DNA from 2 places in the Alteromonas pelagimontana genome. Region 2 is predicted to be linked to the other one. Evidence: predicted binding sites of a transcription regulator. Region 2 holds the regulator's gene; the other holds the start of a gene.
What was found. The regulator sigma-54, encoded in region 2, starts transcription at its own class of promoters, with help from an activator protein. The targets are predictions, from matches to a motif close to GTTGGCACGNNNNTNGNNT.
Positions count from the first base shown of each region.

Region 1: CA267_RS14365 (flagellar hook-length control protein FliK) is a predicted target of sigma-54. The motif match lies at 2,129-2,147, and genes of this name have one in related genera.

Region 1 is NZ_CP052766.1:3,263,638-3,268,376, reverse strand. Features, by position in the region: gene fliL (flagellar basal body-associated protein FliL) at 1-168, opposite strand, end outside; gene CA267_RS14365 (flagellar hook-length control protein FliK) at 258-2,039, opposite strand; gene fliJ (flagellar export protein FliJ) at 2,203-2,643, opposite strand; gene fliI (flagellar protein export ATPase FliI) at 2,649-3,983, opposite strand; gene fliH (flagellar assembly protein FliH) at 3,976-4,739, opposite strand, start outside.
Region 2 is NZ_CP052766.1:1,172,644-1,177,382, reverse strand. Features, by position in the region: gene rapZ (RNase adapter RapZ) at 1-522, opposite strand, end outside; gene ptsN (PTS IIA-like nitrogen regulatory protein PtsN) at 553-996, opposite strand; gene hpf (ribosome hibernation promoting factor) at 1,005-1,292, opposite strand; gene CA267_RS05385 (RNA polymerase factor sigma-54) at 1,323-2,810, opposite strand; gene lptB (LPS export ABC transporter ATP-binding protein) at 2,889-3,614, opposite strand; gene lptA (lipopolysaccharide transport periplasmic protein LptA) at 3,614-4,198, opposite strand; gene lptC (LPS export ABC transporter periplasmic protein LptC) at 4,167-4,730, opposite strand; gene kdsC (3-deoxy-manno-octulosonate-8-phosphatase KdsC) at 4,727-4,739, opposite strand, start outside.

The DNA.
Region 1 (4,739 bases), 2.1 Mb from region 2:
AGTGTCATCTCCGGTTGCAACTTGTTCAGCAGGAGGCGTATCATCGCCCGTAAATAAAAAGAAGTAAGCTGCCGCTCCGCCTCCTAGCAGCACAACCGCAATAATGATGATCAGCATCATTTTGCTTTTCTTGCCGCCTTCTTCAATCTGTAATTCTTCGTCAGCCATGGTTTACCTTTCTTTTGCCTTTGCCCGTATTATCAACGTTCATAAATAAATGGCAATCTCTGCGCAAATGAAATGTAAGACGGTGAATATTAAGCATAGTAGTCAATACCACCTTGCGCACGGTGAGTAAGAGGTTGCTCAATGACTGTGGTGTCACTCATTTCCTCTTCGGTAAAACCTCCACCGCTGCCGCCAGACCGGTTTCCAGAGTCACCATCTTCACCTTGCTGCCGGCTTTCTTGTTGAACAACGGATTCTCCCAGCTCAATGCCCTGCTCCGCCAACAATTCCCGTAAGCGGGGTTCAGCCTGCGCGAGTGCATCTTTAGCTTGCGGTGATTGCACAATAAAATTCACGCTGGCAGTATCGCCAGATACATTTACCCGCACCTGCATACTGCCCATTTCAGGTGGATCAAGACGAATCTCCGCCATGGTGTTGCGGCTGTTAAGCATCCAGCGAATCTTTTCATTAAGTTGTTGCTGACCTTCCGGCTGATGGATGTTGACGGGTTTTTCAAACCCGTCCTGTATCTGCTGCGACTTACTGGCTTCGCTGCGGATCTGATTATTTTCCTGAATGGCTACATCCGCCGACGCCTGGTGCCTTGCACTGTTCGCCTGTTCCACAGCCATCTGAGCTGCATTTATTCCCAGGTTCAACTGGCTGATTTGTTGCTCAATGCTCTGATTCATCTGCTGAGTAAGCGTAATATCCGCTTCACTCATTGCTTGGGCTATCATGTCCTGTAGGTTAATTCCTGGCTCCCGTCCCTGAGCGAGCTGATCCTGAATTTCGTTAATGCCAGCAATCACAGCCGTTTTCACCGACTGTTGCTGTTGCTCAGATGCTGAGGGAGGCAGCAGCGCTACTACTTTTTCGGCAAGATCTTCTGCCGCGCTCGCTTTAGCCTCGTCCGACAACTCCTGCATTGACAGCATTGCCGCATCCACACCGCTTGCAGAAGTTATGCTGGCGTTGGCAGTATTGGGATCTATATTCAACGAAGCCGAAGTGTCTGAGCCATTAGCATTGCTATGAGCTGTGTTGGCTGTTTTCCCCGCCAATTCAGCTTTTAACATGTCCAACAACGCTGATGCGTTTTCAGCAGACTCTTCATCTGCGGTATTATTACCTGTTGCGCCCTGTGACAAAGCTGACTGCAAATTCGTTATCAAGCTGTTTAGTTCGGACGTGGATAAACCAGTCTGCTTGCCTGTTGCCTCGTTAGCGTCCATTTTATTCAGTAACGCTGCCGCCAGCGCTTCCAGTTCAGCAGAAGCGCTCAACTCGCCACTTCCCGCGGTAGCATCAGTCGCGCCTTCAGCGTCAAGCTGAGCCAGAAGCTCTTGCAATTTGGCTAGCAACTCAGGTATCGAAGTAATGTCACCTTTTAATTCTGAAGCATCTTGTAACGTCATACCGTCAGGTAAAACGAACAAATGATCGTTTTCTTGCTTCACTAAAGCTTCAACGTCAGTTTCAGCACTACCCAAAGCGGATTCTTCCGACAATTCGTTGTCTTTCTCTTGTAGCTTGCGCACCGCATCGACATATTCTAACCAGTCGGTTTCGTTTTTATCTGCCAGAGCTTGTTTAGCATCCTGATTCTGCGCGGCAGCTTTGTCCAGTTCGGCTCTATGACTTTTAGAACTGGCAGCGTGGCGGTCGATTGCAGCCTTTTCTGTAATTCTTTTATTATCGGACGGGTGCGGCTGCCCGCCTTTCTCAGCACGTTTTTCAGCGCCTGCGCGTTGCATAATGTCAGTAAATTGACTGCCGCTCTCAGATGAAACACCTTTTTCTTGCGGTACTTCAATATCTACCGGTAAAGTGGCAATATCTGAACGCTGGGTGGCAATTTGTTGCATAATGACCCTATTCCTGTGCTTCCGATTTACGGCTAACGGCAAATTTTTTGGCGGCCTACGGATGATTATCGTCTTTCTTAATGGGGAGTGAGCAATTCCTGTTCCAACTGATTAAAAAACTTGCAGATACACCCGCAAATTTTCTAACCCATTGGAGAAGCAGTTATTTGTTCAATTTGGCGCGAAAAAATTTCTGCATGGCAAATTCATCGTTCATAGATTGTTCGCGGCGGGCTTCCCGGTTAATTGCCTCTTGCTGCTTTTTATCTATTAAAATATCGACAGCTTTCCGGCGCTTTTGCTGCTCCATCCACACGCGTTTACGCTGATCAGCAACCATAGCTGCCTGCGAGACAAACTGCGTTTGCTGTTCGCAGGCTTTGTCTAACTTGCCGACGAATGATAAATGCTGGTGATACTGTTTGGCCGCAACGCCAGCTCTGCCGTTTTGCTGTATTTGCCGCAAATAATCCAACCGATATTGTTGCAAACTCGTTAGCTTCTGTTTTTGCTGGAGCACATGCTGCTGGGCAAGCTGGAATGCTCGCGCGGCCTTTTGCTCTTTTTCTTCTTCAAATCTGGCAACTAATTCGAGTTGGCGCATATCCGTTAACCTTTACCTAATCCAGTCGCCAGCGCACTCATTCCTTCCAGGCTTTCCGGATACGGCAACACCTGCTTAGTCCCCTGCTGCAAAAAGGCTTTGATGGCGGGTTCAGCGCGAATGGCTAAGTCAATACGCGGATCTGAGCCTTTGGCGTAAGCGCCAATAGCAATAAGATCCTGATTCTGCTTGTAATTGGAATATACCTGCCGAATTCTTCTGGCCTGCATTAAGTGCTCGTCACTGACGACCATAGGCATTACACGACTAATAGAAGCTTCAATATCAATAGCGGGATAGTGACCGCTATCTGCCAATGCTCGAGACAATACAATGTGTCCATCTAAAATGGCTCTGGCCGCATCGGCGATGGGATCCTGAAGATCATCGCCTTCAGTAAGCACGGTATAAAAGGCGGTAATCGACCCCTGTTTTTCATTGCCATTACCCGCTCGTTCCACTAGCGCAGGCAAACGGGCGAAGACAGAAGGCGGATATCCTTTTGTCGCTGGAGGTTCACCCACTGCAAGGGCAATTTCCCGCTGCGCCATGGCGTATCGGGTTAGCGAATCAATTAACAACAGCACATTCATGCCTTTATCGCGAAAATACTCCGCAATGGTGACCGCAGTTTCACAGCCTTTGAGTCGCATCAGCGGCGAGGTATCTGCTGGGGCAGCAACAACCACAGCGCGTTCACGTTCTTCTTCAGTTAAAATATCATGGATAAATTCTTTCACTTCCCGGCCCCGCTCACCAACCAGGCCAACCACCACAACGTCAGCCTTGCAGCCGCGAGTCATCATACCAAGCAGCACACTTTTACCCACTCCACTACCAGCAAACAGCCCCATACGCTGCCCCATGCCGACAGTATTTAACGCGTTAATGGAACGCACTCCCACGTCCATCGGCTGACTGATTGGGCGCCGAGCAAGCGGGTTCATGGGCGGTTTAATGGTTGGTACGCGGGCCTCGGCCACAATAGCTCCCAAACCGTCAAGCGGATTGCCGTTACCATCGACCACCCGGCCCAGCAAACTCATGCCTACCGCCAAGCCGCTTTCGCGGTTCAGCGGCATTACCCGAGAGCCAGGTACAATACCGCGCACCGCTTCTGTGGGCATTAAATAGGTAATGTCTGCGCCAAAGCCTACTACTTCCGCTTCTATTTCACCTTCGATGGTTTGCACCATACATTGGCTGCCTACTGGCAACTGGCATCCTACGGCTTCGAGCGTCAGCCCGATACCACGCACCAGTTTTCCAGCGGCCACAACCGGGGGTGCAGGCACCTGCTTTTCCAGTTTAAGAAAATAATCGCCCCACGGACTAGTCATCACGAAGGCCCTGTTCCATTAGAAATTTATCTAAAATATCTTTGCAGCGGCGTTCCGTAGATACGTCCACCGCATTTTGTGAGGTGACAATGTCACAACCACCGCGCTCCATTCCTGGCGTTTCTACAAAATTCCACTTTTTTTCCCGCACAGTGTCTTCGCCAAAGTGGTCAGTCACCAGTGCAATATCTTCAGGATGCATTTGAATTTGATATTGATTTTCCTGAATCGGAAGCACTTTTAATCCTTCTGCCAGCGCCTGAAGAATGACATTTTCATTGGTGCTGATTTCTGTTTTTATCACTGAACGCGCCAGCGTTACGGCTAGACGAGCGAGCTGCTGACGAATCTCATCATTTACCTGAGCTAGCGGAGCATGAAGTTTCTCGGTTAATTGTTGCCATTCACTTATCTGATTTTCTATTTGCTCCTTGCCCTGGCTAAGCCCCTCTTCCGTACCGGCAGTCAGGCCTTCACGATGCCCGGCTTCTTTACCTTCTTCAAAGCCCTGGGCTTTGCCGTCTTCATAGCCTTTTTGCTTACCTTCGGTATACCCTTCCTCGTAAGCGGCCTGACGAATAGCTTCAATTTCCTGAAGCGTTGGCGGATGAAACTCTTCCTCTTCTTCAGGTGGTTCGTATTTCCAGTCGCTACGACGGTTTAACGCATTGGTTTTCTCATCTTTTCTACGCTGAGCAGCATCTTCGACATAAGGCAAATCCCATGCTTTTGCTTGGGAAAAATCCTCTTCCCCCG
Region 2 (4,739 bases):
AGGTATACCGTGCTTAAACCCAAAAGATTCAAATACCAATACCAATCTGGAGCTTTTCTTCCCCAGGATGCGTTCTCGAATGAGTTCTGCTAATTGATGAATAGATAAGGAATCTGTATCAATATATAAATCCGCTCGCTCCGCAATGGGAGCAAGTAAACCCGCTTCGGTTTTAATCGCTTCAGACAAGGATTTGTTTAGCTTTGCCAACGGGTGTAAACGACGAGTTTCGCTGAACCGCTTAACCAGAATATCATCGCTGGCGTCGATATAAACTATGGTCATATTCCAAGACGCCGGCAGATAATCAAGAATTTCTACCAGTTCAGCGGGATCTTTGGGCAGATTTCGAACATCAATGCTAACTGCAACCTGATCGTATTCTTCTGCAACAGTATGGGTAAGGGCGGGAAGCAGATTAACCGGAATATTATCGACGCAGTAGTACCCTAAATCTTCCAGCGCGCGCAGGGCGACAGATTTTCCTGACCCGGAACGCCCACTGATAATAATAAGCTTCAATGCCCATCTCCCTGTAAACGTAGTGACGGCTTATTTCAAGGCCGTCACTATATCATCGCTTGTGGTGGCTTTCCGAATTGCTTTAACTGTGTCTCTGTCACTAAGTTTAGAGGCAACCGTAGCTAATGTTTGTAGGTGTCCTTCAGTTTGTTCTTCTGGTACCAGTAATGCAAAGAAAATATCTACCGGTTTATTATCAATAGCATCAAAATCGATAGCGGGTTCAGTGGTAACGACAATGGCAACCACGCGATCCAGGCCCGGCAACCTGGCATGCGGTAACGCAATACCGTTTCCGATTCCAGTACTTCCCATACGCTCTCGAGAAAGCAACCCAGTGAGAACCGCAGCCTCTTCTACCTGAGGATTATTTTTGGCCGCTATACCACTGATGATTTCCAGGATGCGTTTTTTGCTATTGCAATGGACCGCACATTCAGTGCGGTCCATGCTGATTAGAGTTTGAATATCCATGACGGGCATTAGTGCTTTTTCAACTTTTCCTTGTGCTTGATAACTTGCCTGTCAAGCTTATCTACCATACCGTCAATTGCCGCATACATATCTAAGTTTTCCGCAGATGCAAACACCTCAGCACCGCTGAGATGCATGGAGGCTTCAGCTTTTTGGTTAAGTTTTTCTACGTTAAGTATTACATGAACATTAGATATGTGATCGAAATGACGCTCTAACTTGCTGAACTTTGTTTCGACATAATTACGCAAAGAATCAGTGATCTCGACATGATGACCAGTAAGGTTGATTTGCATATTTCGTCTTCCTTATTTTGAGCCGCCTTATCAGATAAGGCTTTTACGTTGGTTAGACGGTGGGATCGATAACGACTCCCGATATTTTGCTATTGTTCGCCGAGCAACTTTTATACCCTGTTCGGCCAACAATTGAGCAATCTTGCTGTCGCTTAGCGGCTTACTCGGTTTTTCTGCTGCCACCAGCTTTTTAATTAATGCGCGAATAGCGGTAGATGAGCACTCGCCGCCAGAATCTGTCGCCACATGGCTGGAGAAGAAGTACTTCAGCTCAAAAATCCCACGGGGCGTGTGCATGTATTTCTGGGTGGTTACCCGCGAAATAGTAGATTCATGCATGTCTACCATCTCTGCGACATCATTTAGCACCATAGGTTTCATCATTTCAGGGCCATGTTCAAAAAAGCCCATTTGCTGCTGAACAATACAGTTAGCCACTTTCAGCAATGTATCATTGCGGGATTCTAAGCTTTTTATGAACCATTTCGCCTCTTGCATATGAGAGCGAATGAACTGTGAGTCACTGCTGTTTCTCGAACGACGACTCATAGCGGCATACTGCTGATTCACACTTAGCTTTGGCAGGCTGTCAGGATTAAGCTCAACTGCCCAACGGCCGTTTTTCTTGGTAACCGACACATCCGGTATTACGTATTCCGGTTCTTTGGTTATTAAGGCGCTGCCGGGGCGAGGATTCAGCGTTTGCAACAAGCGCATGGCCTCGCGCAACTGATCTTCTTTAAGCTTCGATTTGCGCATCAACGTACGATAATCTTTGCTGCTCAACAAATCAGCATATTCATCGATGATCATTTTGGCTTCTTCCAGCCAGGGCGTATCAGGGGAGAACTGCTTTAACTGCACCATCAGGCATTCCCGCGGATTACGGGACCCAGAACCAAGAGGGTCGAACATTTGAATCCGCTTAAGTACACATTCAACTTCGTCTTCTTCGATAGGATCTTCCATATCTTCGTCGTTTACACTTTGTAGAATGTCTTCAACGGTGACAGTTAAATATCCCGATTCGTCTATGGAATCAATAATGGCCATAGCAATTGCACGATCGGTATCAGAAAAATGTGTCAGACGCATCTGCCACAAGAGATGATCCTGAATGTTATCTGTGGTCTCACCCTGAAAAACCTGTTCATCGTCGCCACCACTACCACCAGAAGAGGAAGACGCTGCGGGGGCAGAAGACGCGGAATAATATTCATCCCAGGTACTATCAATAGGAAGCTCGTCAGGCAGGTCGTTTTTCTCTAACGCTTCGCCGGTATCCATATTGTCCGACGGCGTACTTGCCGTTTCATTAAAGTCGTCATTGTCGAGATTGTTTTTCTCACCGACATCATCGTTCCCTTCATCCACCTCCAATAGGGGATTGGAATCCAGAGCTTCCTGAATTTCCTGTTGAAGATCCAGCGTCGACAATTGCAGCAGTTTAATTGCCTGCTGCAATTGGGGCGTCATAGTTAACTGTTGACTAAATTTTAGCTGTAAAGATGGTTTCATCTACGTCTTAATTTCAATGCTCGTGTACGCTTGCATCCGTTAATAAACAATAAGATATGCAGGTTCTTCATATCTTTACTATAGCCTGAATTGTTCACCAAGGTATACATCCCGTACTTTTTGATTACTTAATACCTGTTCAGCACTACCTTGAGCGATCAACTCGCCGTGACTTACAATGTAGGCTTCTTCACAGACGTCCAGGGTTTCACGTACGTTATGGTCTGTGATTAGGATCCCTATTCCACGGTCACGCAAATGTTGGATGATCTTCTTTATATCATTAACCGAAATCGGGTCAACTCCGGCGAAGGGCTCATCGAGTAAAATAAATTGAGGGTTGGCAGCCAGCGCGCGTGCAATTTCGACTCGGCGCCGTTCACCGCCTGACAAACTCATACCCGTACTATTACGTATATGGTTGATATTAAATTCATCAAGTAGCGCGTCGGCTTCTTCTTCCTGTTGTACAGAGGATAAGCCTTTCCGCGTCTGCAGGATAGCCATAATATTTTCATGCACTGTCAGTTTTCGGAAAATAGAGGCTTCCTGCGGCAAATATCCTATGCCTTTTCTGGCCCGTTCGTGCATGGGTTGATGGGTTAACTCGTTATCATCGATAAAGATTTTACCTTTATCTAATGATACGAGCCCTACTATCATGTAAAAGGTGGTGGTTTTTCCGGCACCGTTAGGGCCCAATAATCCGACAATCTGCCCGGTGGATACAGAAAGGCTGACATCTCGTACTACCTGACGGGATTTATAGGATTTCGCCAGATGACTGACGGACAAGGTGGCCATTACTTCTGTGATTCCTCTGATTCTGGGTTCTCTTGTGGTTTTTCCGATTGGTTTTCACCTTCACTTTTTTTCGGGCTGTTCACTGCGTCTGGCCGAAAAACCGTGGTAACACGACCAGGGCTTGATTCATTTCCACCGGTGGCAGACAACTGCTCTTTCGCCATATCGTAGGTAATGGTATCGCCTTTTACTACGCTATCGTTTTGTTGGATCTCAGCATTTCCAGTCAAAGATATAGTACGTTTCGCTACCTCATAACGGATTTCATTGCCGCTGGCTTTCACCTTCGTGCCATCATCCATAATTTGCTGGTAACGTGCAGGTGTACCGCGTGCAATAAAAACCTCTCGCCCTTCACCTTCAGAAGCAATTACCTCTACCTCGTCCGCATTAATAACCAAGGTTCCCTGAGAAATACGTACGTTGTCCTTAAACACTGAGGTTTTATTTTTCCCGTCAATAAATTGTGATTTGGAATCGACTTTGATGGGTTTGCCGAAATCCTTAACATCCGCTAAGGCTGAAGTCGCCACCAGAAGCGAAGCAAAAATACTAGCGGTCAGGAGAGTAAATAGTTTGTACATGATCGATTAACTCATATTTGCGGGTTTGGAGATTGGCTTTAAACCCATTGCTGTTAATAACGTATTCTACACCATGAATTTCCACCGGTTGATCGGAAGCCATGGTTTTTGCTTCAAGATTTATTTTAATAAAGTCGGTCGTAATGGTTTGTACAAAGTCTTCCTGACTTAAGCTTTTAATAATTACATCAGATTCCAACTGAATTAAATTGTTGTTATACAAAGTGCCTTCATTGGCCGTGACCTGCCAGGGTGGAGCGTTTTCTTCGACATACACGGTATATTCGGGCTCCTCAAAGAGCACAAATCCCAATAGATCGTAGTGCTCCATGGATTTTGCGAACACCTGATGGTTAAGCTTACCGTTTTCATCATATAAGGTGGTGGTGAGATTTTTAGCCAGATAAGCAGGGCGTAAGGCATCTAGACCTTTACTTCGTTGCGTCTCATCGGGTTCAGCCAGCCACACGGGCAGGTACATAAGCAATGCCATTACAAATAGCGCGGCAATGCTGATGCCGAGTCGGCTCATATACTCGCT